Regions from separate parts of the Comamonas sp. w2-DMI genome, predicted to be linked through region 3. Evidence: predicted binding sites of a transcription regulator. Region 3 holds the regulator's gene; each other region holds the start of a gene.
What was found. The regulator sigma-54, encoded in region 3, starts transcription at its own class of promoters, with help from an activator protein. The targets are predictions, from matches to a motif close to TGGCANGNAANCTGCTTT.
Positions count from the first base shown of each region.

Region 1: the regulator sigma-54 is predicted to act here: its motif matches at 6,159-6,176, upstream of atzF (allophanate hydrolase).
Region 2: the regulator sigma-54 is predicted to act here: its motif matches at 1,856-1,873, upstream of V8Z74_RS07225 (TorF family putative porin).
Region 4: the regulator sigma-54 is predicted to act here: its motif matches at 4,445-4,462, upstream of V8Z74_RS21950 (urease subunit gamma).

Region 1 covers NZ_JBANEL010000029.1:33,514-40,928, forward strand. Annotated here, with positions in the region: gene V8Z74_RS22375 (ABC transporter ATP-binding protein) at 1-1,057, opposite strand, end outside; gene biuH (biuret amidohydrolase) at 1,072-1,767, opposite strand; gene V8Z74_RS22385 (formamidase) at 1,770-2,813, opposite strand; gene V8Z74_RS22390 (ABC transporter permease) at 2,842-3,765, opposite strand; gene V8Z74_RS22395 (ABC transporter permease) at 3,762-4,835, opposite strand; gene V8Z74_RS22400 (BMP family ABC transporter substrate-binding protein) at 4,866-5,984, opposite strand; gene atzF (allophanate hydrolase) at 6,211-7,415, shown strand, end outside.
Region 2 covers NZ_JBANEL010000005.1:53,492-60,906, reverse strand. Annotated here, with positions in the region: gene V8Z74_RS07235 (sulfatase family protein) at 1-835, shown strand, start outside; gene V8Z74_RS07230 (DUF2165 family protein) at 891-1,424, opposite strand; gene V8Z74_RS07225 (TorF family putative porin) at 1,916-2,668, shown strand; gene glnK (P-II family nitrogen regulator) at 2,686-3,024, shown strand; gene amt (ammonium transporter) at 3,053-4,396, shown strand; gene glcE (glycolate oxidase subunit GlcE) at 4,573-5,730, shown strand; gene V8Z74_RS07205 (YoaK family protein) at 5,760-6,548, shown strand; gene glcF (glycolate oxidase subunit GlcF) at 6,567-7,415, shown strand, end outside.
Region 3 covers NZ_JBANEL010000007.1:188,235-195,649, forward strand. Annotated here, with positions in the region: gene V8Z74_RS10040 (tRNA-binding protein) at 1-193, shown strand, start outside; gene V8Z74_RS10045 (DUF711 family protein) at 218-1,450, shown strand; gene V8Z74_RS10050 (aspartyl/asparaginyl beta-hydroxylase domain-containing protein) at 1,625-2,548, shown strand; gene V8Z74_RS10055 (RNA polymerase factor sigma-54) at 2,636-4,252, opposite strand; gene lptB (LPS export ABC transporter ATP-binding protein) at 4,259-5,023, opposite strand; gene lptA (lipopolysaccharide transport periplasmic protein LptA) at 5,029-5,688, opposite strand; gene V8Z74_RS10070 (thiol:disulfide interchange protein DsbA/DsbL) at 5,800-6,450, opposite strand; gene V8Z74_RS10075 (SPOR domain-containing protein) at 6,624-7,349, opposite strand; gene argS (arginine--tRNA ligase) at 7,372-7,415, opposite strand, start outside.
Region 4 covers NZ_JBANEL010000027.1:51,112-58,526, reverse strand. Annotated here, with positions in the region: gene V8Z74_RS21980 (urease accessory protein UreF) at 1-356, opposite strand, end outside; gene ureE (urease accessory protein UreE) at 340-861, opposite strand; gene V8Z74_RS21970 (GNAT family N-acetyltransferase) at 876-1,349, opposite strand; gene ureC (urease subunit alpha) at 1,365-3,083, opposite strand; gene V8Z74_RS21960 (urease subunit beta) at 3,083-3,388, opposite strand; gene V8Z74_RS21955 (HupE/UreJ family protein) at 3,402-4,001, opposite strand; gene V8Z74_RS21950 (urease subunit gamma) at 4,046-4,348, opposite strand; gene V8Z74_RS21945 (TonB-dependent receptor) at 4,651-6,669, shown strand; gene V8Z74_RS21940 (DUF4198 domain-containing protein) at 6,689-7,408, shown strand.

The sequences.
Region 1 (7,415 bases), on a different contig from region 3:
GCACGTTCATGCGTTGGTTTTGGTCACGACGCGCCAAGTAAGCCTCATCATCAATCCAGACCTTACCGGACGTTCTTTCTCGTTGGCCAACCAATGCTTCCATTAGTTCGCGTTGGCCATTGCCTGAAACGCCGGCCACACCCACGATTTCACCGACTTTGACAGACAAGCTCAAGTCTTGTACGGCACGCTCACCGCGGTCCCCCATCACATGCAGCGCCTCAATGCGCAAACGCGTTAACGCATCTGGGTGAGGCTTGCGCACCCAGCCACTGGTAGCGGTCCCGTCGATACTGGGAGCTGGCTTTTCAGCATCCGCCACAGCAGCCAAATTAGCTTGTCCCATCATCTCAGCGCCCAATTGCTCTGGCGTGACATCAACCACGCAGTGGCTGCCCATGAGACGACCACGGCGCAGCACACTAACATCATCAGCCACTGACATCACTTCACGGAATTTATGCGTGATCAAAATGATGGTCACATCACCCGCATGTGCACGGTCGCGCAACACACCCAGGACTTCGTCAGCCTCTTGCGGAGTCAGCACCGAAGTGGGTTCATCGAGAATCAACAAGCGTGGTTTCAAAAACAGTTGCTTGAGAATTTCGAGCTTTTGTTTTTCACCCGCCGAAAGGTCCATGGGACGCGCATCCAAGTCGAGCTTGAACGGCGTGGTAGCCATGAAATCTTCTAGCTCAGCACGCACTTTCTTCCAAGGGATCACCGCAGGCAACTCACCTCTGCCCAACAACAGGTTCTCAGCCACGGTCATGCCTGGCACCACGGTGAAGTGCTGGTAGACCATACCGATACCTAACTCACGCGCTACTACCGGTGAGGTGATCGCTTTCTCCCGACCATCCACCAAAATCGCACCTTCATCCGGTTGGTGATAGCCCACTAAGGCTTTCACCAAAGTGCTTTTTCCAGCACCGTTCTCGCCCAACAAAGCGTGCACCGTACCAGGACGTACATTCAAAGAAACCCCACCCAGCGCCGTAAAGGCACCAAAGCGCTTAGTGAGTTCATAGGTAGACAAGGCCAGCGCACTCATGCTGTTGCTCCTGCTTAGAAAGCCTTCAGCGCGGCAATTACCGCTTCTGAATCAGCCACTGCGCCAAACACACCACCTTGCATCTTGATCATGCTGAAAGCGGCTGCGTGATTGCCTGAATCGGTGGCACCGGTGCAGTCGGTCAACATCACGCACTCAAAACCACGGTCATTGGCCTCACGCATGGTTGTATGCACACACACATCAGTGGTGATGCCAGTGAGGATCAGGTTGCGAATACCACGGGTGTGGAGAATCATCTCTAGATCGGTTGCGTAAAACGAGCCTTTTCCTGGTTTGTCGATAATGGGCTCACCATCAACGGGATACAACTCGGGGATGATGTCCCAGCCAGGCTCACCACGTACCAGAATGCGGCCGCAAGGGCCCGCATCACCAATGCCCACGCCATTCGTGCCAATCTGACGCGAACGCCAGCGCTTGTTGGTGGGCAAATCACTCAGGTCAGGACGATGACCTTCACGGGTATGGATCACATGCATCCCCACGCGACGTGCCTCTGTCAGCAAACCCTTAATGGGCTCTATCGGCGCACGCGTGGCCGAGATGTCATAGCCCATCTTGTCAACGTAGCCGCCTTCTCCGCAGAAGTCGGTTTGCATATCAATGATGACCAGCGCCGTGTTGTCTGGACGAAGGTGTCCGTCATAAGGCCAGTTGTAAGGTTGTGCGTTCACAAAATTCGTCATGCTCACTCCTTGGCGTCTGCTGCACGCTCTTGAGGTGTCAAAAGATTCGGTACATTGCCCACATAAGTTCGAGTGGGGGCAGCAAAGCCACACGATTGCCCATCGGTGTACACAACCTTGTCTTCCCATGGAAGCTGGAACTGACCGTTGACCATGTCATGCATGAAGGTATAAGGGCAGTCTTGCGCACCACCTTTCACTGCCACATAACCGCGGTGGTAAAGCTGGTAAATGTTGTTTTCAACGGCCCAGTGCTCACGTGCTTCGCGGATCAAATCTGGGCGAATTTCAGCGCACACGATTTCATCAGGACGACTGCCTCCTTGCACCATCACCGTGCCGTCGAAGTTGCAGACCATGGCCTCTCCCATCGAATCGAAGGTGCCATCGCTGCCACACAGACACACACTGGCCGTGACCATCAGGTTTTGGAATGCATTAGCTTGGTTGGTGATTTGCCAAGAATGACGAATCGGTGCCGTATAGCCTGCAGTGCGCAACATCACCTCGGCACCCTTGTACGCGCACTCACGCGCCATCTCTGGGAACATCCCATCATGGCAAATGATCAATGCCAGTTTCACACCCTTCGGACCCGTGATCACGGGGATACCCATGTTGCCGGGCTCCCAAGCCTCAACAGGGATCCAGGGGTGATATTTACGGTAATACAGCTTCAGCTCACCCTGGTCATCAATGATGATGCCAGTGTTGTAAGGATTGCCCTCAGGGTTCTTCTCCATGATCGAGAAACAGCCCCAAATCTTGTGCTCGACACAAGCTGCTTTGAAAGCTGCCACTTCAGGGCCATCCAGACTCACCATCAGCTCATCGGCCGTGCTCATCGACAAGCCATGCAAGGCATACTCGGGAAACACCACCAAGTCCATGCCGGGATAGCTACGACGCGCTTTACCCACCATATCCACAATACGCTGTGTTTGTGAAGCCACTTGTTCAGGGGTCTCAACCACCGGCAATTGCAACTGCACCAAACCCAACACCAAACCATTGGGCGTCTTGTTCAAACCACTCAAGCCACTCATTACTTCACTCCTTCTTGATGCACCGCGATCAGCGCGCCAACTTCAACTCCATAGGGGCACCTTGCAGCGAACGCTTCGGGCTGCAGCTACACAACAAGATCAACAAGGTCAAGGCATAAGGCATGACATTGAAAAGGTGGTAGCCAGCACTGATGCCAACAGATTGCAAAGCTGGGCCCACTGCACCAGCACCACCAAAGATCAATGCTGCACCCAAGCAGTGCATCGGACGCCAACGCGCAAAAATCACCAGCGCCACCGCAATCAACCCCTGTCCACTCGACAGACCTTCGTTCCAGCTACCTGGGTAGTACAACGACAGCGATGCACCTCCAATGCCGGCAATGAACCCGCCTACCGTGGTTGCTAAGACACGCACAGTGTTCACCGAGTAACCCAAGGCTCGTGCGGCATCGGTGCTATCACCAGCCATGCGCAAGATCAAACCCCAACGCGTGTGCTTGAGCATCCATGCCATCAGCACCGCCAAAACCACTCCAATAGGGAACAAAGCGTTGATGCGCAGAGCTGATTGCACTTGTGCTGAATCACTCCAAGCACCCAATTCAATCGATGGAATTTGCACGGCCTGCGGTTGGATCAAGCTTTTGCCGAAATAGAACGCCAACCCCACACCTAATAACATCAAGGCAATACCGGTGGCGATATCACTAACTTTAGGCAGTGAGCACAAAAAACCGTGCAGCATGGCCAACAAAGCACCACTGAAACCTGCGGCCAACACGCCAATCCAAGGTGATCCACTGATATAGCTCCCACCAAAACCTGCCATGGCAGATAGCACCAGCACACCCTCGAGCCCTAAGTTCACACGGCCTGTTTTTTCGGTGAGACACTCACCCAAACTCACGAACAAAAATGGTGTGCCTACTCGGATGGCGCCACCCAACACAGCAATCAACACATCCATCCAAATCGATATGTCTGTCATACAGCCTCCGCACGCAGCGCACCACGCTGAGCTAGCTTCGCGGCCAAACGCCCACGCAAAGCTTCTACCGCCAAGATCAGCACAAATGCAAAACCTTGCAGCACCAATACCGATGCATCAGGCAAATCCAGGCGACGCTGCAACATGCTGCCTGCTGCACCAAAACCACCGAACAACACTGCTACAGGAATGATCGCCAGTGGGTTGTGACGTGCCACGAACGACACCAAGATGCCCGTATAGCCCAGGCCTGCAATCAAGGACGCATTGGCCGCGTTGTGTACTGCAACCACTTCAATGCCACCGGCTAAGCCTGCTGCAGCACCACCCAAAGCGCAGGCAGTGGTCACCAAACGTCGACTGGGCAAACCCACCAAACGTGCAGCACGGGCATTCCCGCCTACCACCCTGGTGGCAAAACCATGGGTTGTCCCAAACAACCAAATACCTGCGATCACACAAACCACAGCACCCCAAACCAAACCCCAATGCACGTCCTGACCAGGAATCAACCCCATCAACACGTCTTCTGACAAAGGTAACGTCGATGGTTTATTCAAACTTTCTGGATCGCGCATTGGCCCCTCCACCAAATGCTTGAACAGCCCAACAGCCAAATACCCCATCAACAAGGAGCTGATGGTTTCATTCACACCGCGGTACTGCTGCATGACCCCGACCAAACCAATCCACAAACCACCAGCTAAGGCAGCTGCTGCCAAAACCGCTGCCGTGCCCATTGAACCAGAGGAGGGGTCTACCAAATAAGGTAACCCAGCAGCTGCCAACCCACCCAATACCAACGCTCCTTCACCGCCGATCACCGTGAGGCCCGCCTGAATCGGCAAGGCCACACACAAAGCCGTCAACATCAAAGGTGCCGCCCGCTGCAAAGTGTTTTGCCATGCGAAGGAATCACCAAAGGCTCCCTTGAACAGTAAAGTCCATGCCTCTACCGGATCGGTGCCGCCAAACCAGACGAATACACCGAACATCAGCACAGCCCCTACCAAAGCCAGTAAAGGCAGCACCACACTGTCAAAAACAGCGACCCAACGTGGAGCGTTCATGACCCCTCCTCTCCTTCTCGGCACCTAGCCTCAAACCTTGCCGATGACGCCTTCAACCAGATAGTTCATCTGCTCCAGCACAATGTCGGTTTGGTGAATTGACGTTCCCTTGGGCACTACTACCTTGCCGGTGTTGTCCTTCAGCCCGTCCTTAAAAATGCTGAATTGGTCTTTCAACATTAGCGCCTTGACTTCATCAGCTTGCTTGCGTGCACCTTCTGTGACCATGGGGCCGTAAGCAGAGGTCTTCACATAACCTTCTTTCAACCCACCGCGCAGGAAGTTGGGATGTGGCTTGCCAGTACGAGCCGCTTCAACGATTTGCTTGTAAGGTGTGACCCAGTTCCATTCAGCACCGGTCAGGTAGGCGTTGGGAGCCAACTTAGCCTGACTGGCGTGGTAGCCACAGACGAACTTGCCACGGCGGGCTGCTGTCTCAACAATCACTTTGGGCGAATCCACGTGCATGGTGAAAACGTCCACACCTTGGTCAGCTAGGCTGTTGGTGGCTTCAGCCTCTTTCACAGGCATCGACCAATCCCCAGTAAAAACTACCGAGCAAGTGATGTCAGGGTTGACCGAGCGTGCGCCCAGCGTGAACGCATTGATATTGCGCAGCACTTGTGGAATCGGCTTGGCAGCAATGAAGCCAATCTTCTTAGACTTACTCATGTGACCAGCGATCACACCGTTCAGGTACTGACACTCTTCGATGTAACCAAAGTAGCTGCCGACCATCTTGGGGTGCTTGCTCTCATCCCACAAACCGCCGCAGTGCGCGATGCGGGTTGTTGGGTTCTTCTTGGCTACTTCCAGCACATGGGGATTGAAGTAACCAAAAGAGGTCGGGAACAACAACGTGGCGCCATCTTGAGAAATCATCCCCTGCATGCTTTTTTGAGCCGCTTGGGTTTCAGGTACGTTTTCTTCACCAACCATCTTGATGCCAGGCAACTTGCGAATTTCTTGCGCGGCTTCGTAGTGGGCTTGGTTGTAGCCAAAGTCATCACGTGGTCCGACATACACCATGCCGATGATGATGCTCTTTTCCGCCTGAGCAACTGCTAGACCAGAGGCACCACCAAAAGCCAACCCGGCTCCAGCTGCACTCACACCTTTAATCCAAGAACGACGATTAATTCGATCCATTGACGGCATTTACAACTCCTTGTACTGACATGGTGAAACATCGCTACACGCAGAACTCAATCAGCTGTGCGGTGCACATACCGGTATACAAGCAAGCTGTGTGCCACCTTTTCCCTCTAAGGAACTAAATACAGCTGACCCTCATAGGCATTACTTAACTTGCCTCCAAGCTCTTGGCATACAAACTGCTTGTTAGCAACATCTTGTATACATATAGGTATTCATCATGTTGGTAGGAACATTCGACGATTGGAAGCGCGCATACAACGAGGGGGCCGACCCAGCTGAACTGCTGGAGCAGCAGCGCCAAGCCTGTAAGAGTGATGACACGGCATGGATATCCATCGCAACACCAGAGCTTTTGCAAGCTCAAGTACAGGCATTGGTAGCACTTGAAACAGCCGTAGGCCGGGATCAACTTCCCTTGTATGGCATTCCCTTCGCTGTAAAGGACAACATTGACGTTGAAGGCTTTACAACCACTGCCGCTTGCGCTGAATTCGCTTACCGAGCCACGGGTGACGCCTTTGCAGTCAAGCGACTAAAGCAAGCAGGGGCTATCGTGATGGGAAAAACCAATTTGGACCAGTTTGCGACTGGCTTAGTTGGTACACGATCTCCTTACGGTATCGTCCCCAACACCTTTGATGCCAGTCTCATTTCAGGCGGCTCTAGCTCTGGATCGGCATCAGTTGTTGCGCGTGGCCTGGTTCCTTTTGCGCTGTCAACTGACACGGCAGGTTCTGGCCGGGTGCCCGCAGCCTTCAATCAAATAGTAGGACTTAAGCCCACTCCTGGTGCAGTCAGTGGCACTGGTCTGGTGCCTGCATGTCGTACCTTGGATTGCATTGGTGTATTGGCTCTCAATGTCGCTGACAGTGCCTTGACGATGTCACTCATGGAAGGGCCAGATGCAGAAGACGGCTACTCGCAAGTGCGTCCTGCAGTCACCAAACACAAACCACTGTCTGAATTACGTATAGCCATACCTGACACCCGCAAGCTGTCTACCGATTACGAACTCGCTTTTACTCAGTTTATTGATCGACTGAAACCACAAGCAAAAGACGTAAGCACGCTCTCTTTTGAGACTCTTTTTGAAGTAGCTAACTTGCTCTACTACGGTCCTTGGGTGGCAGAGCGCGTAGTGGGTGCACGCAGTATTTACGAGCGTAAGCCAGACGCTTTATTACCCGTAATTCGCCAAGTGCTTGATGTGTACCAACGCTTCAATGCAGCAGATACGTTTGCTGCGCAATACCGTTTGCAAGACCTCAAACGCACCGCAGAAAAAATCTGGGAAAGGTGTGATGTGTTGTGCGTACCTAGCTCACCCCGCCACCCGTCCATTGCCGAGGTTCAAGCAGACCCGATCGCAGTCAACTCTGAAATGGGCACATATACCAACTTTGTGAATTTGCTGGGGTGGTC
Region 2 (7,415 bases), on a different contig from region 3:
GCACGAGGAGGACGGCTACCTGACCGACCTGCTGAGCCGCCGCGCCGTGGATTTCGTCGAGCGCCAGACGGCCGACAGGCCCTTCTTCCTGTCGCTGCACTACAGCGCGCCGCACTGGCCCTGGCTGACGCGCGAGGACCGCGAGGAGTCGCTGCGCATCGCGGGCATCGGCAAGCACACCGACGGCGGCTCCATCGCAACCTACCAGCGCATGATCCATCACATGGACGAAGGCATAGGCTGGCTGCTCGATGCGCTCGAGAAGAAAGGCATGGCCGAGAACACGCTCATCGTCTTCACCAGCGACAACGGCGGCGAGCGCTTTTCCAACAACTGGCCCTTCGTGGGCCAGAAGATGGACCTGCTCGAAGGCGGCATCCGCGTGCCGCTGCTGGCGCGCTGGCCGGCACGCATCGCACCGGGCGCGGTCAGCGACGTGCCCAACCTGACCATGGACTGGAGCGCCACCTTCCTGGCCGCGGCCGGCGTGGCCGCGCATCCGGACTATCCGCTGGACGGCATCAGCCTGCTGCCGCTGATGGACGATGCGCAATGGAATCCGCAGCGCGACCTGGCCTGGCGCATGAAGCACCGCGACCAGCGCGCGCTGGTGCGCGGCGACTGGAAATACCTGCAGGTCGAAGGCATCGAATACCTGTTCAACCTCGCGGCCGACCCGCGCGAGCGCGCCAATCTGCGCGAACGCGAGCCCGGGCGGCTGGCCGAACTGCGCCAAGCCTGGCAGGCGTGGAACGCGGCGCTGCCGCCGATTCCCGAAGAAGCCAGGGTTTCACTGGTGTTCACCAGGGCGGAGCTGCCCCAGGCCAGCTATTGAAACTGCGCTCCCGGACTTCGGGCCTGCCGGCATGCCGGCAGGCTTTTTTTTTGCGTCACTGCGGTGCATGCATGCCGCGGGCCGCTGCGTCCTGCCCGGGCAGCGCGTCGTTATCCATGGTGAGGTAGATGAGCACCATCAGCAAGGTGATGAAAAAGCGGAAGGCGTCGGGCACGCCGTTCCATTGCTTGGACATCCACATGCCGAACCATTCGCCGCCCACGGACATGAACGCCACCTGCCAGGTCAGGAAACCGAGGGTCAGGCCCCCAATGGCCCAGTTCTTGGCGGCGCGAAAAGCCCCGGGCGCCGCGTTGCGCGCCTTGAGCAGCCTCGCGCCGCCGATCCAGCACAGCACCGCCGTCAGGGTCTCCAGCGTGATGATGCCGATATAGCCGGCATGGTGCACCCATTCCTGCTGGATCGCGCGGTACATGATGCCGTTGCCCGGGAAGGTGGTGTCCATCAGGAACACGTGGTGCACGAAGGCGAAATTGGTGGCGTAGTCGGTGATGTTGCCGAAGGCGACCAGCGTGGCGAAGAAGGCCATGGCGAGCACCATGGCGGATTTGGACAGACGAATAAGCATTCGAGGCTCCGAATAAACAACAAGGATGGGATGAATGAACAGGCCGCCGCAGACGCGAGGTCCGGGCCGGTATTCAGGGAGACACCAACGGGGTTGGCAAGGAGACGTGCTGGCGCACAAAGGCACGGGGATCGGGACTGGAAAACCTGAAGCCGGCTGAAAGCTGGGGAAGCTTTCATTTCCGGCTGGATCGAGTCCGTGCCAGGAGGGGGCCCGATTGTCCCTGCTCTGGTCGATGCATGTCAACAAAGGTGCACCGCACTCCAGGCCGCCCGTGGATGCACTGTTTTGGTGCCGCTCGCTCGCCCGGCCCGGCCTGGCGCGGCTTGCGCGAAACGGTGCACCGCTTGTGCACAGAAGCGGTGCATGGGAGCCGGCCTTCCCAGCGCCTGCGGGGAGAAGGCAGGGGGCGGCGCAGGGCCTGCGCCAGCTGGCACGGTCTGTGCTTTATCCGTTGTGACAAATTTTTTTGCAAACCGGAGGAACCCAGAATGCCCCGTCTCGCTGCCATCCGTTTCACAACCTTCGCCAAGACCGCTGCCCTGGCATGTGCCGTGATGTCTCCGCTGTGGGCCCACGCCGAACTGACGGCCAACGTGGCGCTGACCAGCAACTACAAGTTCCGCGGCCAGGATCAGGACAGCAGCCGCAAGAAGGCCGTCAAGCCCGCGCTGCAGGGCGGCTTCGACTACAGCTTTGGCGACAGCGGCTGGTATGTGGGCAACTGGAATTCCACGGTGGACTGGCTGCCCGGCAACTCGCTGGAAAGCGACTTCTACGGCGGCTACAAGTTCAAGGCCGCCGACGTGGACTGGGACCTGGGCATGCTGACCTATGTCTACCCCGGCAATGCGCGCGGCAACACCACGGAGCTGTATGGCGCCGCCACCTACGGGCCGTTCACGGCCAAGTACTCGCACACGGTCTCCAAGGATTATTTCGGCTGGGCCGGCGCCCGCGACGGCTCGGGCCTGAAGGGGCGCAACACCGGCTATCTGCAGTTCGCCTTCAGCCAGGAGGTCATGCCCAAGGTCACGTTCAAGGCATCGGTGGGCTACACGCATTTCTCCAGCGACATCCGTAGCCTGGGCGTTCCCAGCTACGTGGACTACAGCGTGGGCGGCGCCTACGACTTCGGTTCCGGCGTGGCGCTGGCAGCCGCCGTGACGGGCGCGACCCAGCGCTCCTACTTCGGCGATGTCAACAAGCCGCGTCTGATTCTGACGCTGTCCAAATCCATGTAATCGTTCAGGAGTCCGTCATGAAAATGGTGATTGCCATCATCAAGCCCTTCAAGCTCGACGAGGTGCGCGAAGCCCTGTCCCAGATCGGCGTGCAGGGCATTACGGTGACCGAGGTCAAGGGCTTCGGCCGCCAGAAAGGCCATACCGAGCTGTACCGCGGTGCCGAGTATGTGGTGGATTTCCTGCCCAAGCTCAAGATCGAGGCCGCCATTGCCGACGAGCTGGTCGACGCGGCCATCGATGCCATCGAGGACGCGGCGCGCACCGGCAAGATCGGCGACGGCAAGATCTTCGTGCTGTCGCTGGAGCAGTCCATCCGCATCCGTACCGGCGAGACCGGCGACGCCGCGCTTTGAGCCCCTTATCCGTCAGAGAAAGATTGCCATGACCAAGAAGCTTTTGAGTATGGGCCTGGGAGCGGGCCTGCTGGCCGCCTGCGCCTCCGTGCTGGCCCAGGACGGCGGTGCCGCGGCAGCGCCTGCCGCTGCGGCCGCCGTGGAGGTAGTGCCCACGCTGAGCGCGGGCGATACGGCCTGGATGCTGACCTCCACCATGCTGGTGATCCTGATGGTCATCCCCGGGCTGGCGCTGTTCTACGGCGGCCTGGTGCGCAGCAAGAACATGCTGTCCGTGCTGGCGCAGGTGTTCGTGATCTTCTCGCTGATCACCGTGCTCTGGGCCATCTACGGCTTCACGCTGGCGTTCGGCGGCGAAGGAAAGTTCTTCGGCGGCTTCGACAAGCTGTTCCTCATGGGCATTGCGCCCGATACGCTGTCGTCCGCGCTCAAGACCATTCCCGAATACGTGTTCGTGGCCTTCCAGTCCACTTTCGCCGCCATCACCGTGGCGCTGATCGTGGGCGCGTTCGCCGAGCGCATCAAGTTCGCGGCCGTGATCGTGTTCTCGGTGCTGTGGTTCACCTTCAGCTACATCCCCATGGCCCACATGGTGTGGGGCGGCGGCCTGCTGGCCGAGGACGGCGCGCTGGACTTTGCCGGCGGCACCGTGGTGCACATCAATGCCGCCGTGGCCGGCCTCGTGGGTGCCTACATGCTGGGCAAGCGCATCGGCTTCGGCAAGGAGGCCCTGCCTCCGCACAGCCTGACGCTGACCATGGTGGGCGCCTCGCTGCTGTGGGTGGGCTGGTTCGGCTTCAATGCAGGCTCGGCCGGCGCGGCCAACGGCATTGCGGGCCTGGCCTTCATCAACACCATCGTGGCCACCGGCGCGGCGGCCCTGTCCTGGATCGCGGCCGAAGCGCTGCACCGCGGCAAGGCCTCGATGCTGGGCGCGGCCTCGGGCGCCGTGGCGGGCCTGGTGTGCATCACGCCGGCCGCGGGCCTCGTCGGCCCCATGGGCTCCATCGTCATGGGCCTGATCGCCGGCCCCCTGTGTCTGTGGGGCGTGTCTGGCCTCAAGCGCATGCTCAAGGTCGATGACGTGTGCGACGTGTTCGGCGTGCACGGCGTGGGCGGCATTCTGGGCGCCATCCTGACCGGCGTGTTCTGCGCCAAGGGCCTGGGCGGCATCGAGCCCGAAGGCTTCAACATGGGCCACCAGGTGTGGGTGCAGGTCAAGAGCGTGCTGCTGACCATCGCCTGGTCCGGCGTGGTGTCCCTGGTGTCCTACAAGATCGCCGCGCTGACCGTGGGGCTGCGCGTCAGCGAGGAGTCCGAGCGCCAGGGCCTGGACATCACCTCGCATGGAGAAGTCGCCTACACCCGCTGAGCTGGGCCAGCTCCCTGTACCGTTTCATTACGTTGGCCCCGCGGCGCAAGCTGCGGGGCTTTTTTGCGGGCGGGGGCTCGGACAAGGGGCGGCGAGGGCGGTCCAATCCGCGTCACAGTGCTTGTTCAAAAAAATCAAGCACCCGGGGATGGGGGCGGGACGCGCCAGCCGCTACCATGCGGGCCATGGACTCAGCCATCAGCCCCTCTCCCCGGATCCACCCACTGGCCGAGCGCATCCGCGCCGCGGCCGCCGACAAGACGCCGCTGCGCATACGCGGCGGCGGCAGCAAGGATTTCCACGGCCTCGCCCTGCAGGGCGAAGTGCTGGATACGCGCGCGCTGGCCGGCATCGTGAGCTATGAGCCCAGCGAGCTCGTCGTGACCGTCATGGCCGGCACGCCGCTGGCCGAGCTGGAGGCCGCGCTGGCCGCACAGGGCCAGTGCCTGGCTTTCGAGCCTCCGCATTGCGCTGCCGGGGCCACCGTGGGCGGCATGGTGGCTGCCGGCCTGTCCGGCCCGGCGCGCGCCAGCGTGGGCGCGGTGCGCGATTTCGTGCTGGGCCTGGAGATGGTCAACGGCCGCGGCGAGCTGCTGCGCTATGGCGGCCAGGTCATGAAGAACGTGGCCGGCTACGACGTCTCGCGCCTGATGGCGGGCAGTTGGGGCACGCTGGGCCTGATCACCGAGGTCAGCCTCAAGGTGTTGCCCGTGGCGCCGGCCGAGGCCACGCTGCGCTTTGCCTGCTCCCAGCAGCAGGCCCTGCAGTGGCTCAACCAGTGGGGCGGCCAGCCCCTGCCGCTGAATGCGAGCTGCTGGCTGCAGGAGCCCGGCCAAACCGAGGGCACGCTGTACCTGCGCCTGCGCGGCGCCCGGGCCGCGGTGCAGGCGGCCTGCCGGCGCTTGATCGGCGAGTGCGGCGGAGAACCGCTGCCCAACGACCAGGTGGCGGCCGACTGGGCGGCCTGCCGCGAGCAGGCCCTGCCCTGGTTTGCCGAGCGCTCTGCCGACTGCTGCCTGTGGCGCCTGTCGGTGCCGCAGACGGCGCCGGTGCTGGCGCTGCCTCCGGACTGCACGGGGCCGTTCATCGAATGGCACGGCGCACAGCGCTGGGTGCAGGCGCCGCGCGGCCTGGGCGCGCCGCTGCAGGCGCTGGCGGCTTCCGTCGGCGGTTCGGCGACGCTTTTCAGGGCTGAAAGTGCTGGCCAGATCAGCGCAGCCCCCGTTTTCGATGCCGCAGCGGGATCGGCCCTGGCCATCCTGCATCAGCGGCTCAAGCAGGCCTTCGATCCCGAGGGCATTTTCAACCGCGGCCGGCTGGCCAGCGCCTGGTAGGCGTCTTGCAGCCCTTGTCATCCCTGCCCATGCGCCGCCTGCACCTGCTGACCGACAGGCACCGCACCGGTGCCAGCAACCGCACCCTGGGCCTGCTGCTGGCCTTCAATGCGGGGGCGGTGAATGCCGGCGGCTTTCTGGTCGTGCATTTCTATACCTCGCACATGACGGGCGTGGTATCGCTGCTGGCCGACAACCTGGTGCTGGGCAACACGGCGCTGGTGCTGGGGGCCATCGGAACGCTGCTGGCCTTCATCTGCGGCGCGGCGGCGACGGCCGTGCTGGTCAACTGGGCGCGCCACCGCCAGCTGCGCAGCAGCTATGCGCTGCCCCTGCTGCTGGAGGCCGGCCTGATGCTGGTCTTCGGCCTGCTGGGCGCGGCCACGCTGGCCTGGTCCACGCCGTTCACCGTGCCGCTGACGGTGCTGCTGCTGGCCTTCATCATGGGCCTGCAGAACGCCACGGTGACCAAGATGTCGTCTTCCCAGATCCGCACCACGCACATGACGGGCGTGATCACCGACCTCGGCATGGAGCTGGGGCGCGCCATGTACTGGAACCGCAACGGCAGCCCGCCCGAGCGCCAGATCCATGCGAACAAGGCGCGGCTCAAGCTGTTCGCCGGCCTGCTGGGCATGTTCATGCTTGGCGGCGTGGCGGGGGCCGCGGGCTTCAAGCACCTGGGCTTCGTGTTCGTGGTGCCGCTGGCCGTGGTGCTGTGCGTGCTGTCGCTGCCGCCCCTGTGGGCCGACCGTGCCCGCCTGCCGCCGCCGCTGGGGCGGATGCCGCGATCCCGGTCCGAGCCGTCCAACCCATAACAAAGAACGGATCCCACCATGCAAACCCAACTCGCTCCCGAATACAGCGCCACGCCCGAAGGCCAGGAGGCCGAGGCCATTTTGCGCAAGTGCGTGCACTGCGGCTTCTGCACGGCCACCTGCCCGACCTACCAGATCCTGGGCGATGAACTCGACGGCCCGCGCGGCCGCATCTACCTGATCAAGCAGGTGCTCGAGGGGCAAAAGCCCACGCGTGCCACGCAGCAGCACCTGGACCGCTGCCTGACCTGCCGCAACTGCGAATCCACCTGCCCCAGCGGCGTGCAGTACGGCCATCTGGTCGACATCGGCCGCAAGATCGTGGACGAGCAGGTGGAACGTCCCTTGGGCGAGCGCGCGCAGCGCTGGGCGCTCAAGGAGGGCATGAACTCGCCGCTGTTCGCGCCGGCGCTGCAGCTGGGCCGTGCCGTGCGCGGCCTGCTGCCCGAAGCGCTGGCCGAGAAGGTGCTGCCCGCCCAGGAGACCGGCGCCTGGCCCGTGCGCGAGCATGCGCGCAAGGTGCTGCTGCTGGCCGGCTGCGTGCAGCCCGCGATGATGCCGCGCATCAACTACGCCACGGCCCGCGTGCTCGACGCCGTGGGCGTGCAGACCGTGATTGCCGACAAGGCCGGCTGCTGCGGCGCCGTGAAGTTCCACCTCAACGACCAGGACGGCGGCAAGGCCCAGATGCGCGCCAACATCGACGCCTGGTGGCCGCTGGTGGAAAGCGGCGCCGTGGAGGCCATCGTGATGAATGCCTCGGGCTGCGGCGTCACTGTCAAGGAGTACGGCCATCTGCTGCGCCTGGAGCCGCAATACGCCGACAAGGCCGCGCGCATCAGCGCGCTGACGCGCGACCTGAGCGAG
Region 3 (7,415 bases):
CGCCCAGATCACCCAGCTCTACCAGCCCGGGGACCTGGTGGGCCGCCTGGTGGTGGCCGTGGTGAATTTTCCGAAGAAGCAGATCGGCCCCCTGATGAGCGAATGCCTGGTGACGGGCTTTCACAATGCCGACAGCCATGTGGCGCTGTGCGTGCCCGATGGCGATGTGCCGCTGGGCACGCGGCTGCTGTAGCCGGCCGCAGGCAAAATGGGCTTCATGGACACTGCATTCAATCCCCTGGTACGCGTTCGCACCGTCACCGCCTTCGTCAACATGCCCGCAGATGCCGTGCTGTGGCAAAGCTGCCTGACCCAGGCCAAGCAGCAGTGCGATGCCGTGGCCGATGCCATCGAAGCCCGGGGCTACCAGGTGCAGTCCATACGCATCGTGAGCAATCCGTTCGGGGAATTCATCGACGTTTCGGGTCTCGAGCCCGCATTGGCGGATCTGCAGCGCATCACGCAAATGCTCGGCGCCATCAACACGGGCAAACGCCGTATCCGCTTTGCCATCGGCGAGGCGCGCACCGCGCAGGAAATCGCGCTGCTGCCCCGGCTGATTGCCGCCCACGGCGACCTGTGCAATGCCTGCGTCAACATCGGCCTGGACGGCAATGGATTCCTGCAGGGCGAGCTGCTGCAGGCCAGCGTGCAGGCCATCCAGGAGATCGCCCGCAGCACGCCGCGCGGCGAGGGCAATTTCAATTTCACGGTCAACTTCAACTGCGCACCCGGCATTCCCTACTTCCCGGCCAGCTACCACCGCGGCCGGCACCACGGCGCCCTGGTGCTGGGGCTGGAAACGCCGGACCTGCTGGTGGCCGTGCTCGCCGGACTGCAGGCGCAGCGCCGCCAGCTGGACCACGCGGCCTGGCTGCAACTGGCCTTCGATCATCTGAGCCGCTCGCTCACCGAACATGCCACCGCCATCCAGCACTGCGCCGACCGGGTGGCGCTGGCCGATGGCTGGCTTGTCGCGGGCATGGACACCTCGGCCGCGCCGTCCAGGTTCTGCGCCTCCATGGTCGATGTCTACCGGCTGCTGGGCGTGCCCTACTTCGGCGCCAGCGGCACCGTGGAAGCCTCGGCGCTGCTGACGCGGGTGTTCAAGTCGGTGGCCGGCGTCACGCAGACAGGCTTCAGCGGCCTGATGCTGGCCGTCACCGAGGACGAGGGCCTGGCCCGGGCCAGCCTCGACGGCGAGTTCGACATCCGCGCCCTGCTGACCTACAGCAGCGTCTGCGGCATTGGACTGGACACCGTGCCCATTCCCGGCGACAGCAGCGCAGAGCAGATCGCCGCCGTCATGCGCGACACCGGCACCATGGCCTTCCGCCTCAACAAGCCGCTGACGGTGCGGCTGTTCCCCGTGCCCGGGCTGGCGGCCGGCGACCGCACGGCCTTCGAGAGCGCGGACCTGTGCAACTGCGCCGTGCTGGCATTACCTTGATTCCCCCGAGTCGCTTTGCGCCTTCCCCCTAAAGGAGGACGACGGCCTTTGCAGGAGCAGCCCCTGCTGCGGGACGGCCCTTGCCGGCCGTCCCTGGCTTGGAGCGCGCCCATCTCAAAGGCAACTTGATCTGCCCCATGTCCCTGCTGGAGGTGATCGGTAAAATCCGGGGTTATGGCAAAAATCATCGTCCTGGCACTGGTGCTGCTCTTTTTCGGCTGCGGGCTGTACATGCACCTGCGCGGCAAGGTCCGGCACAAGGTGCTGCGCCAGCTGTTCGACCACTCGACGTTCACGGCACCGTTCAACGTCTTCATGCTGATGTTCAGCAAGGTGCCGCGCACGCCTTACCTGCCCACCAGCACCTTCCCCGAGCTGGCACCGCTGCAGGCCAACTGGCGCGAGATCCGCGAGGAAGCCGTCAACCTGCACAAGAACATGCAGATCAAGGCCGCCGCCAACAACGACGACGCCGGATTCAACTCCTTCTTCAAGACCGGCTGGAAGCGCTTTTACCTCAAGTGGTACGGCGATGCCCACCCCTCGGCCATGGAGCTGTGCCCCAGGACCACGGCCCTGGTCAAGTCCATTCCCAGCGTGAAGGCGGCCATGTTCGCCGAGCTGCCGCCGGGCGCCAAGCTCAACCTGCACCGCGACCCGTATGCGGGATCGCTGCGCTACCACCTGGCCGTGCTGGCGCCCAACGACGACCGCTGCATGATCGAGGTCGACGGCCAGCCCTACAGCTGGCGCGAGGGCGAGGGCGTGATCTTCGACGAGACCTATATGCACTGGGCCGAGAACCGCAGCGAGGGCAACCGCATCGTGCTGTTCTGCGACGTGGAGCGGCCCATGACCAACCGCTTCGCGCAGTGGCTCAACCACTGGCTGGGCAAGAACGTGGTGGCCGCGGCCAGCTCGCCCAACAACGAAGGCGATCCGCGCGGCTTCATCAGCCGCATCTTCAAGATCTCGTTCTACATGGGCCAGTACCGCCGCCGCTTCAAGGCCTGGAACAAGACGGTCTACAAGATCACCAAGTTCGGCCTCATGCTGGCCGCGCTGGCCCTGCTCATCTGGTGGCTTGTGCCGAGCTGACGCGCTGAAGGCCTGCGCGCGCTGCGCCGCCGAGGGCCCGATCCCGGGCCCGCCAAAAAACCGCCCTGCGCTGCAGAGGCGGTTTTTTTACAGCGCCTTGCGCAAGGTCGTGGTCGGGATCTTGAGCTGCTCGCGGTACTTGGCCACGGTGCGGCGCGCGCATTCGATGCCCTGTTCCTTGAGCATGTCGGCCAGCTTGGCATCCGACAGCGGCTTCCTGGGGTCCTCGGCATCGACGAACTGCTTGATCAGCGCGCGCACCGCCGTGCTGGACGCGCTGCCGCCGGTCTCCGTGCCCAGGCCCGAGCCGAAGAAGTACTTGAGCTCGAACGTGCCCTGGGGCGTGGCCATGTACTTGGCCGTGGTCACGCGGCTGATCGTGGACTCGTGCAGGCCCAGCGCATCGGCGATGTCGCGCAGCACCAGCGGGCGCATGGCCAGCTCGCCATGCACGAAGAAGTTCTTCTGCCGCTCCACGATGGCTTCGGACACACGCAATATGGTGTCGAAGCGCTGCTGGATGTTCTTGATGAACCAGCGCGCCTCCTGCAGGCGCTGCTGCAGCAGGCCGTGGCTTTCCTCGCCGCGGTGGCGGCGCAGCACGCCCGCATAGACGTCGTGCACCTTGAGCTGGGGCATGACGTCCGGATTCAGCCGCACCGCAAACTCCACGCGGCCCGCACCTGCGCGCACCGGGCGCACGATGACGTCCGGCACCACGATCTGGCGCTCCACATTGGCAAAGCGCCTGCCCGGGCGCGGCTCCAGGCGCGCAATCAGGGCCATGGCCTCGCGCAGCGCTTCCTCGCGCGCGCCGCACAGGCCGGCCAGCTTGCGCACATCGCGCCGGGCCAGCAGGTCCATGGGCTGGGCGCAGATGGATTGCGCCAGCTGCAGCAGGGACAGGCGCGCGGGCGTCGTGCCTTCGTCCTCGGCCTGCTGCAGCAGGTCGCGCAACTGCAGCTGCAGGCATTCGGCCAGATCGCGTGCCCCCACACCGGCGGGCTCCAGGCTCTGCAGCAGCTTGAGCGCGATGGCAAAGCGCTGCTCCAGCTCCTCGCGCTCTTCCAGGTCGCCACCGGCCAGGCCGGCGGCCAGCTCTGCCAGCGGCTCCTCGAGGTAGCCGTCGTCGTTGAGCGATTCGATCAGAAAGCTCAGCGCCGCGCGGTCTTCCGCGCCCAGGTGCAGGCTCAGCGCCTGGCGGTGCAGATGGTCGGTCAGGCTTTCATGCTCGCACGCCAGGCTGATGGCGTCGTTTTCTTCGTCATCCGCCTGGCGGCCCTTGGCCGCCGGGGCTGCAGAGATATCCCATTCGCTGCTGCCCTCGCCGCCCCATTCCCCGTCCAGACCGCCGGCGTCGCCGTCGTCCGGGCCGTCATTGCCGCCGGTGTTCCATTCCAGCGTTTGCGGAGTTTCGGCGGGTGCGGGTTCCGCTATGAATTCGGAAGCTGCTTGCGCCTGGTATTCCGAATTCTCAGAGCGAAATTCATCTGCAATCAAGGATTCATTGGCGCTGGCAGCTATTGCTTCGTGAGCATCGGCTTCGCCTTCCGTCTCCCGTTCGAGAAACGGATTGTCGTTGAGCATCTGCTCCACTTCCTGCGCCAGCTCCAGCGTGGACAGCTGCAGCAGCTGGATGGACTGCTGCAGCTGCGGCGTGAGCGACAGATGCTGGGAGACCCTCAGCGACAGGCCAGGCTTCATGGACGCCTACATCCTGAAGTGCTCGCCCAGGTACACGCGGCGCACGTCGGCGTTGTCCACGATTTCCTCGGGCGTGCCCTCGGCCAGCACATGGCCGTCGCTGATGATGAAGGCGTGGTCGCAGATGCCCAGCGTCTCGCGCACGTTGTGATCGGTGATGAGCACGCCGATGCCGCGGTCCTTGAGGAAGCCGATGATGCGCTGGATCTCGATCACGGCAATGGGGTCGATGCCGGCAAACGGCTCGTCCAGCAGGATGAAGCGCGGCTGCGTGGCCAGGGCCCGGGCGATCTCCACGCGGCGGCGCTCGCCGCCGGACAGCGCCAGCGCGGGCGACTGGCGCAGGTGGTCGACGCGCAGCTCCTTGAGCAGGCTGGTCAGCCGCTCCTCGATCACTTCGCGCGTCAGATTTTTGCCCTGCTCGTCCTTTTGCAGCTCGAGCACGGCGCGCACGTTGTCTTCCACGTTGAGGCGGCGGAAGATCGACGCCTCCTGCGGCAGATAGGACAGACCCAGGCGCGAGCGCTGGTGGATAGGCATGTTGCTGACGTCATGCTCGTCGATGAAGATCTGCCCGCCGTCGCTGCGCACCAGGCCCACGATCATGTAGAACGAGGTGGTCTTGCCCGCGCCGTTGGGGCCCAGCAGGCCCACGACTTCGCCCTTCTGGACGGAAAGCGAGACATCCTTGACCACCTTGCGGCTGCCATAGGACTTGGCCAGGTGCCGGGCCTGCAGACGGCTTTCGGCCACGGCGTTGCTGCTGTCCATGCTCATTATTTCTTCTCGCCGCCGATGGTCAGGCTCTGGCGCAGGGGTTCGCCGGCAGGCACGGCCGGCTTGGCCGCGGCCCCCGGGGTCGCGCCCGGCGTGCCTTCCTTGGGCGCCATCACGGCGCGCACGCGGCCGCCCTGGCCCACCGAGGAGCTGGGCAGCCCGCCGCTGGTCTTCTGGCCGTCGACGGTGTAGACGTCGGTGATATTGTTGTAGACGATGATCGAGCCCGTCACCTCGTCGCTGAGCTGGCCGCCACGGTAGCGGCGCATCTCGCCGCGGCGGATGAACTTGACGATATCGGCCTTGCCGTCGTACTCGATGGTTTCGCCCTCGCCTTCGATGAATTCATCGGGCTGGCCGCGTTCGGTATCGCGCTTCTGGCGGAAAAAGGCGCGCTTGCCCGGCTCGGCCTTGACCACTCCGTACTGGTAGCCTTCGGCATCCTGGCGCACGTCCAGCTGGGCGCCGCGCAGCACGATGGTGCCCTTGGTCATCACCACATTGCCGGTGAAGACGCTGGTCTGCGCCAGCTCGTCGTGGCGCAGCGCGTCGGCTTCGATGTTCATGGGCTTGGCGCTGTCGGCCTTTTCGGCCTGCGCCATGCCGGCAAAGGCGGCCAGGGCCGCTGCCAGCACGAGGGGGGAAAGTCGTTTGGTCATGGAGGGCACGTTTCTTGCATACATTGTAGTCACACCCTTGGTCCGGACCCCGCCAGAAAAAAGCCCGCACAACGGCGGGCTGTCTGCAAAGCGCTGGCGCAGCTTGGTGAATCAGGCCTTGCGGCTGGAGGCGATCAGCTGGTCCACCACGCGCAGCACATTGGTCATGTTGCCGGCCTTGGTGCCATCGGTGTAGTAGCGGCCGGCCACGCCCAGAGCGGGTACGCCTTCCAAATCATATTCCTGCTGCAGCTGCGTGGCCTTGCGCACCTGGTTGGCCACGGAGAAGGAGCCGAACATCTCCTTGAACTTGGCCATGTCCACGCCCTGCTTGCCCATCCAGTCGAAGATCTGGTCTTCCTTTGACAGGTTGATGCGCTCCACGTGGATGGCATGGAACACCTTGGCATGCATGGTGTTCACGAGGTTCATGCCTTCCAGCGTGTAGTAGAGCTTTTGCTGGGGTACGAAGGAGGCATTGAAAGCCACTGGTACGCGGTGCACGACCACGTCGGCCGGCGCCGCATTCTTCCAGGCCGCAAACTGGGGCTCGAAGGCATTGCAGTGCGGGCAGTTGTACCAGAAGAATTCGATCACCTCGACCTTGCCGGCAGGTGCGCTGACCTGGGCTGGCTTGGCCAGCTTGACATAGTCCTTGCCTTCCTTGGGCGCGGCGGCCTGGGCCCAGCTGGCGGAGGTGCCCAGCGTCAGGGCGCTGGCAGCGGCAGCCGAAGCGGCCAGGGAAAAATTGCGGCGTTTCATCTCAACAAACTCCTTGAGTTCAAGTCTGCAATATCTGAGGCGCCTGCCTCACAAAAGTTCAACCAGCGCACCAAACTGGCACACCCAAAGCAAGAACCGCCCGCAGTAAAGGCCGTCGTTCCCCTTGAGGGCGCCTGGCTAGGGGAAGCCGCGCAGCGGCTCAGGAGGCAACGCTACTTTGCCGCCCGCACCAGTGTCGATTCCACGCCGGCGCCGTCGAGCTTGCCCTTGAGTTGCTCGGCATCGTCGCGCTTGGTGAACGGGCCTACGCGCACGCGAAAGACGGTGATACCGTTCTGCTCGCGCTCGCTGATGCGGGCTTCCCAGCCCAGCATGGCCAGCTTGGCGCGCTGGGCCTCGGCTTCGTTCTGGCGGCGGAAGGCGCCGGCCTGGACGAAGTAGTTGAAGCCGCTCTCGGCGGCCTGGGCCGCCTGCGCTGCCTTGTCCTTTTCCGCCTTGGCCTTGTCGGCTTTGTCGGCGGCGGCGGAGCGCTGGCGCACCAGGTCGCCCAGCGGGTCCGTGGAGGACGGCGCCCCATGGCCTGCGGCCGGCGTGCCAGGTACCGCAGGCACGGCCGGCACCGCGGGCGTACCGCCGGCCACGGCTGGCGGCTGCACGATGGCCGGTGCGGCGGTGCCGGGCGCCGGCTCGTTTGCGCCTGGGGCTGCCGGAGCCACGGCCGGGGGCAGCGGCGCCTTGCTTTGCAGCGGCGCGTTCGGGTCCCAGTTGCGGTTGCGTTCGGCTTCTGCCGCATCGCGGTCCGTGTTGTTGCCGCCCTTGTTCAGGAACGGAACCGGCACCTTGGTCACATACACGGCGACGGCCAGCGCAGCGCCCAGGCCGATGATCATGCCGAAGATGAGCCCCAGGATGGTGCCGCCACGTTGCTGTTTCTTCATAAGTCGCTTATCGCAGTGTCGATTACATGCGCTCGGGTGCGTCCACACCCAGCACGGCCAGACCAT
Region 4 (7,415 bases), on a different contig from region 3:
AGCCAGTCGGCCAGCGAGCGGCCCATCTGCTCGGTCTGCAGGCGCAGCTCGCTGGTCTCGCGCGTGGCCAGCACCCAGCCGTTGAGCTGCTGCACGCGCTGTACGTCGCCGCCCAGCCAGGCGGGCAGGGCCTGGGCGATGGCCGCCATGTCGCCACGCGCCTGGGTCAGGTGCAGCTGCTGCACCAGCCAGCCGGCGGCTTGCGCCTCGGTGGTGACGTGGGCGGCATGGACGGCCGCCTCCAGCCCTTCGGAGTACGAAAAGCCGCCGATGGGCAGCGCCGGCGAGGCCAGCCACATCAGCTGCAGCAGCGTGGCCGAGGCCATGCCCGGCGGGGCTTCAGTGGCCGTGCTCATGGTGATGCCCATGGCCGTGGTGATGGTGGCTGTGTCCGTCGTTGGTCACATGCCCGCCGTAGGCACCGCCTTCGGGCTCGAAGGGCAGCTCGGCCTCGACCACGGTCATGTGCATGCTGCGCAGCAGGTCGGCCAGCACATGGTCGGGCTCGATCTTCAGGTGGTCGGGCTGCAGCTCGATGGGCACATGGCGGTTGCCCAGGTGGTAGGCGGCGCGCATCAGGTCGAAGGGGCTGCCGTGCTCGGCGCAGGCCGTGATGTGCAGCACCTTCTGCGGCGCGGCCAGCACGCGGATCAGCGAGCCGTCCTCGGCCACCAGCACGTCGCCGCCGCGCACGGCCTGGCCGCGTGGCAGGAAGACGGCCAGTTCGCGGCCCTGGCTGTCGGTGGCGGCGAAGCGGCTTTTCTGGCGCACATCCCAGTCCAGTTCCACCGAGGCGGCGCGTTTGAGCAGGCTGGGGGCCAGCCCCTGGCCGGCGAGAAGGCATTTGGAGACTTGCAGCATGTGAGCAAAGAGGGTCAGAGCGCCAGCGTCATGAAGCAGCTGTTCGGGTCCGGATGGTAGCTGCCGAAGGGCTCGCAGGGCACGAACCCGTTGCGCTGGTAGAAGCGCCGGGCCGGTGTAAAGAAGGCCTCGGTGCCGGTCTCCAGGCTGATGCGCGTGGCGCCGATGGCGCGGGCCTGGGCCAGGGCATGCTCCAGCACCTGCTGGGCCGCCGCGGAGCCGCGGTAGGCCGCGCCCACGCGCATGGTCTTGAGTTCGACATGGCCGGCATCCAGCTGCTTGAGCGCGCAGCTGGCCACCAGGGCCGGCCCGGCTTCGTGCTGCGCCCAGCCGGTCCAGAAGCGGATATCGGGCTGGCGCAGCTGGCTCGCATCCAGCGCGTGCACGCTTTCGGGCGGCGAGATGCGGTGCATGTCGTCCAGGTGCTCCTGCAGGAAGGCCAGCACGCGCGGATCGGTCGCCGGGTCGAGGGTGAAATGCAGCTTCATCGTTCCATCATCGCTTCAAAACAGGAAATAGCGCTGCGCCATCGGCAGGCTGCTGGCGGGCTCGCAGGTCAGCAGCTCGCCATTGGCGCGCACCACATAGGTCTGGGCATCCACTTCCATGTGCGGCGCCAGGTCGTTGTGGACCATGTGGCGCTTCTGCACGCCGCGTATGCCCTTGACGGCGGACAGCCGCTTGCGCAGGCCGAAGCGCTGGCCTATGCCCGCCGCCAGGCCGGCCTGGGAGACGAAGGTCAGCGAGGTCTTGGCGATCGCGCCGCCAAACGCCCCGAACATAGGCCGGTAGTGCACGGGCTGGGGCGTGGGGATGGAGGCGTTGGGATCGCCCATGGCGGCCATGGCGATCAGCCCGCCCTTGAGGATGCAGCTGGGCTTGACGCCGAAGAAGGCCGGCTTCCAGACCACGATGTCGGCCCACTTGCCCACCTCCAGGCTGCCCACCTCGTGGCTGATGCCGTGGGCGATCGCGGGGTTGATGGTGTACTTGGCGATGTAGCGCTTGATGCGGAAGTTGTCGTTGCGAGCGCTGTCGCCGGGCAGGGCGCCGCGCTGCTGCTTCATCTTGTGCGCGGTCTGCCAGGTGCGCAGTATCACTTCGCCCACGCGGCCCATGGCCTGGCTGTCGGAGCTGAACATGCTGATCGCGCCGATGTCGTGCAGGATGTCCTCGGCCGCGATGGTCTCCTTGCGGATGCGGCTTTCGGCAAAGGCCAGGTCCTCGGCGATGCCGGCATCCAGGTGGTGGCAGACCATGAGCATGTCCACATGCTCGTCCAGCGTGTTCACCGTGTAGGGGCGTGTGGGGTTGGTGGAGCTGGGCAGCACATGGGCCTCGCCCACCACCTTGAGGATGTCGGGCGCATGGCCGCCGCCCGCGCCCTCGGTGTGGAAGGTATGGATGGTGCGGCCCTTGAAGGCGGCCACCGTGTCCTCCACGAAGCCGCTTTCGTTGAGCGTGTCGGTGTGGATGGCGACCTGGGTGTCGGTGTCCTCGGCCACGGTGAGGCAGTTGTCGATGGCCGCCGGCGTGCTGCCCCAGTCCTCGTGCAGCTTGAGGCCGATGGCGCCGGCCGCGATCTGCTCGTGCAGGCCCTGGGGCTGGCTGGCATTGCCCTTGCCCAGGAAGCCCAGGTTCATCGGAAAGGCATCGGCCGCCTGCAGCATGCGCTCCAGGTTCCAGGGGCCGGGCGTGCAGGTGGTGGCGAAGGTGCCGGTGGCCGGGCCCGTGCCGCCGCCGATCATGGTGGTCACGCCGCTGGTCAGCGCCTCCTCGATCTGCTGCGGGGCGATGAAGTGGATGTGGGTGTCTATGCCGCCGGCCGTGACGATGCTGCCTTCGCAGCTGATGATCTCGGTGCCCGGGCCGATGACGATGTCCACGCCCGGCTGCGTGTCGGGGTTGCCGGCCTTGCCGATGGCGGCGATGCGCCCGTCCTTCAGGCCGATGTCGGCCTTGACGATGCCCCAGTGGTCGATGATGAGGGCGTTGGTCAGCACCGTGTCCATGGCGCCTTGCGCACGGCTGCGCTGGCTTTGCGCCATGCCGTCGCGGATGGTCTTGCCGCCGCCGAACTTCACCTCCTCGCCATAGCCGCCCGCAGCCAGCGTGAAGTCGCGCTCCACCTCGAGGACGAGGTCGGTGTCGGCCAGCCGCACGCGGTCGCCGGTGGTGGGCCCATAGGTCTCGGCGTAGGCGCGCCGGTTCATCGTGGCCATCAGAGTGCTCCCATCACGAGGCCGCGAAAGCCGTGGATCTGCCGGTCGCCGGCGATGTCGACCAGCTCCACCGTGCGCTGCTGGCCGGGCTCGAAGCGCACGGCCATGCCCGAGGCGATGTTCAGGCGCATGCCGCGCGCCGCGGCGCGGTCGAAGGCCAGGCCGGCATTGGTCTCGGCAAAGTGGTAGTGCGAGCCCACCTGGATGGGCCGGTCGCTGGCGTTGTGCACCACCAGCGTGACGGTGCGGCGGCCGGGGTTGAGGACGTGCTCGCCGTCGTCGATGAACAGTTCACCGGGGATCATGGCGCACCTCCGCTCAGGCCAGGCGGGTCAGCAGGAAGGCTCCGAGCAGGGCCGTGGCCGCGCCGGCCAGCCGCGCGAGCCAGCGGTGGCGCTGCACCACGGCATGGCCCAGGGCCATGCCGGCGACATGCAGGGCCGCCGAGCCCAGCGCCATGCCGGCCAGCGCGCCCAGGGCCGTCAGGCCGGTATCGCCCGCCAGCTCGTAGCCATGGGCTGCGCCATGGAAGAACGCGAACACGCCCGCCAACGTGGCGGCCAGCACCCAGGGCATCTGCTTCTGCACGGCCACCAGCAGGCCCAGCACCAGCACCGAGGCGGCGATCATGGGCTCCACGCCCGGCACCCACAGCCCGGCAAAGCCTGCCAGCGCACCGGCCACGAGCAATGCCACAAAGGCCGCCGGCGCGCGCCAGGCCGGCGTGACGGTCAATGCGCTCCACACACCCACGGCCAGCATCGCGGCCAGGTGGTCGAGTCCGGTGAACGGATGGGCCAGGCCCTGCATGAAGCTGTCCAGCAGGCCGTGCGTGTGCGCCTGGCTGCCGCTGTGGGCCAGCGCGGCGATGGGCAGGGCAGGCAGGGCGGCGAGAGCGATGGCTGTTATCTTTTTCATAGCTGTTGACGCTTGATGGGTAAGGGTTGAAGAGCGAAAAAACCTTAAACGATCGGCTCGTGCACCGTGACCAGCTTGGTGCCGTCGGGGAAGGTGGCCTCGACCTGGATGTCCGGAATCATCTCGGCGATGCCCTCCATCACGTCGGCGCGCGTGAGCACGGTACGGCCCTCGCTCATCAGCTGGGCCACGCTCTTGCCGTCGCGCGCGCCCTCCATCACGTAGGCGCTGATCAGGGCCACGGCCTCGGGATAGTTGAGCTTGAGGCCGCGCGCCTTGCGGCGCTCGGCCAGCAGCGCGGCCGTGAAGATCAGCAGCTTGTCTTTTTCACGCGGTGTGAGTTCCATGGTGTTTCACTCGATGCTGGAAGACGTGAGCCCTGTGGCTCGGAAAGCCAGGAAGCCAGCCGGGCGCGCGCGGTGTGAGTTGCATGGTACAGGACCGAAGCAATTGCCATGCCAGTGCGCCGGCCTGGTGCGTGAATGGAAAAATGCAGATGGCTGCGCATTTGTGGTGCATCCGCGTCTGGTGCACCTTGTCCTGAACGGCCGATGCCTTCTTGTGGTGCATTTGACGGTGCATTGCGGTGCAGTATCGATGGCATGAAGCTTGCACGGCATGGGCTCCAAAAAAATCGGGGGAGCATTCCATGCCTTTGAAACCACGCCTTGCCTGCTGCGGGCTCCTGTGGGAGCTGGGTCTCGTGGCCATGGCCCAGGAGGCTCCTGCCGAGCTGCCCGCCATCACCGTCAAGGGCCAGGCGCTGGACGCCGCGCAGCAGCCGTTTTCGGTGACCACGCTGGACGGCGAGCAGGTGCGCGAGCAGCCCGTGCAGGAGCTGGAGTCGCTGTGGAGCAAGGTGCCCGGCATGCATGTCACCAGCTACCAGATCAACGGCGTGGCCAATGCCGTGGTGCTGCGCGGCTTTGCCGGCGGCGGCCACGGCGGCGACATTGCCGCCACGCTGGACGGCATACCGCTGAACGAGGCCATGTCGCACGCCGACGGCTACTTCGACCTGAACGTGGTCGTGCCGCTGGAGCTGGAGCAGGCTGCCGTGCACCGAGGCCCCACGTCGGTGCTGCAGGGCAACTACAACCGTGCCGGGCTGATCGAGCTGCGCACGCGCCGCAGCGGCAGCTACCGCGACATCGACGTGACCGCAGGCTCGCACGGCCTGCTCGACACGCAACTGGCCATCGGGCAGACGCTGGAGTCGGGCGATCAGCTCAACCTCGCGGCCCAGCAGGTGCGCGGCGACGGCGCGCGGCCGGATGCCGGCTTTTCGCGCAGCACGCTCAGCGGCTCCTGGAAGCACCGCGTGACGCCGCGACTGGATGTAGCCCTGTCCGGCCGCTGGCACGAGGCCCGCGGCGACTCGCCCGGCTACCTGACCGAGGCGCAGTGGCGGCAGGATCCGCAGGGCCAGGATGCGCGGGTGGTCGGCGACGGCTCGCGCAAGCGCTTCGGCACGCTGCGCCTGGATGCCGGCTACGACCTGGGCGGCGGCACCCGCCTGCTGGGCTTTGCCTATGGCACGCGGCAGGAGTTCACCCGCTGGTTTACCCGGCCGCGCGCCGGCCGCTGGATGCAGCGCGAGGAGGACTACGAGCGCAGCGTGCGCGGCGCGGGCCTGAACCTGGCCGGCAAGGCCGCGCTGGGCGGCGGCGCGCTGGACTGGATGCTGGGCCTGGAGCAGGTGCGCGAATCCACCGACTACGGCTACTGGGATGGCGTGGATGCGCGGCGGCGCATCGGGCCGGCGCTGGACGACCGCCGCACGCAGCTGGTCAACACCGCGGCCTACGGCCAGGCCGGCTGGCAGGCCAACGACTGGCTGCAGGCCACGGCCGCGCTGCGCCGGGATCGCTTCACGGGCAGTTGCCGCCCGCTGGGGCCGGAAGACGGCGACGATCCCTGCGGCCGCATGGCAAGCCGCAGCCATGCCAGCCCCAAGCTGGGCGTGTCGGCGCAACTTGGCGCCAGCATGGCGCTGCGGGCCAGCTGGGCCGAGGGCTTTGCCCTGCCCAGCGACTTTGCCAAATACGCGCTGGGTGCGCGCGAGCTGGAGTCCAACATCTTCCGCCAGACCGAGCTGGGCCTGCAGTGGAAGCCCTCGGCGCGGTGGCTGGTGGATGCCGCGGTCTACGGCATCACGTCGAGCCAGGAGATCCGCAACACGGCGCCGGGCGAGTACGAGAACTTCGGCGCCACGCTGCGCCAGGGCGCAGAGCTGAAGCTGCATTGGCTGCCGCGCAGCGACTGGCATATCGAATGGGCCTGGGGCCGCGCGCGCTCGCGGGTCACGCAGAACGCCGATGCCGCTCTGATCGGCCGCCAGGTCAGCGGCGTGCCCGGCACCACCAGCACCGTGCATGCGCGCTGGAGCCCGCGCGCCGACCTGACCGTGCACGCCGTGCTGCGCCACGTGGGCCGCAGTGCCCTGAATGCGGCCAACACCGAATGGGCCGGCGCCTACCACTGGGCGGACCTCGGCCTGCAATACCGCCTGCCCGCCGGCGTGGCCCGCAACGCCACTCTCAGCCTGTGGCTGCGCAATGCGGGCAATGCCCGCTATGCCAGCACCACAGTGCTGATCGGCGGCGAGCGCCTGGTGGCGCCCGGCGCGCCGCGCACGCTGCAGCTGGGTTTGCAGGTCTCGCTCTGAATCTGAAAAGAGGACTTTGATGTTGCCTATCCCAAGCCTTTCGATCCCGCTGCGCGCCATGGCCTGCGGCGCACTGCTGCTGGCCGGCACCGCCCAGGCCCATAACGTGTGGCTGGAGCTCGACGCGCAAGGCGGCTACGTGATGCAGTTCGGCGGCCACGAAGGCCAGGTCGAGCCTTTCGACCCTGCCAAGCTGCAGCGCGTGCATGCCTACGACCTGCGCGGCCGGCCGGTAGCCAGCGAGGTGCAGCGCCTGTCCGATGGCATCCGCATCAGGCCCGATGCGCGGGCCGCGCTGATTGCCGTGGAGCTGGACAACGGCTTCTTCAGCACCCCGGGCGGCGACGCGCAGATGCAACCCCTGCCCATGGACCGCAACCCCGGCGCCGTGCGCGGCGTGCATGCGCGCAAGTTCCACAAGACCGTGGTGCAGTGGGGCGCGGTGCTGCAAAAGCCCCTGGGCCAGATGTTCGAGCTGGTGCCCCTGCAGGGCCGCCCGCCCCAGGCGGGCCAGCCGCTGAAGGTGCTGGTGCTGCTGGACGGCCGGCCCCGCGCCGGCGTGCGGCTGAGCTGGGGCGAGCATGGCTCGCCAGTGACCAGCGACGCACAGGGCATGGCCAGCGTGGTGCCGGCGCCGGGCACCAATACCCTGCAGGCCATCCTGCGCGTGCCGGTGCAGGGCGATGCGCGCACCACCGAGAACAGCTACGAATACCTGCTGCGCTTTGCCGCGCATTGAAATGGGG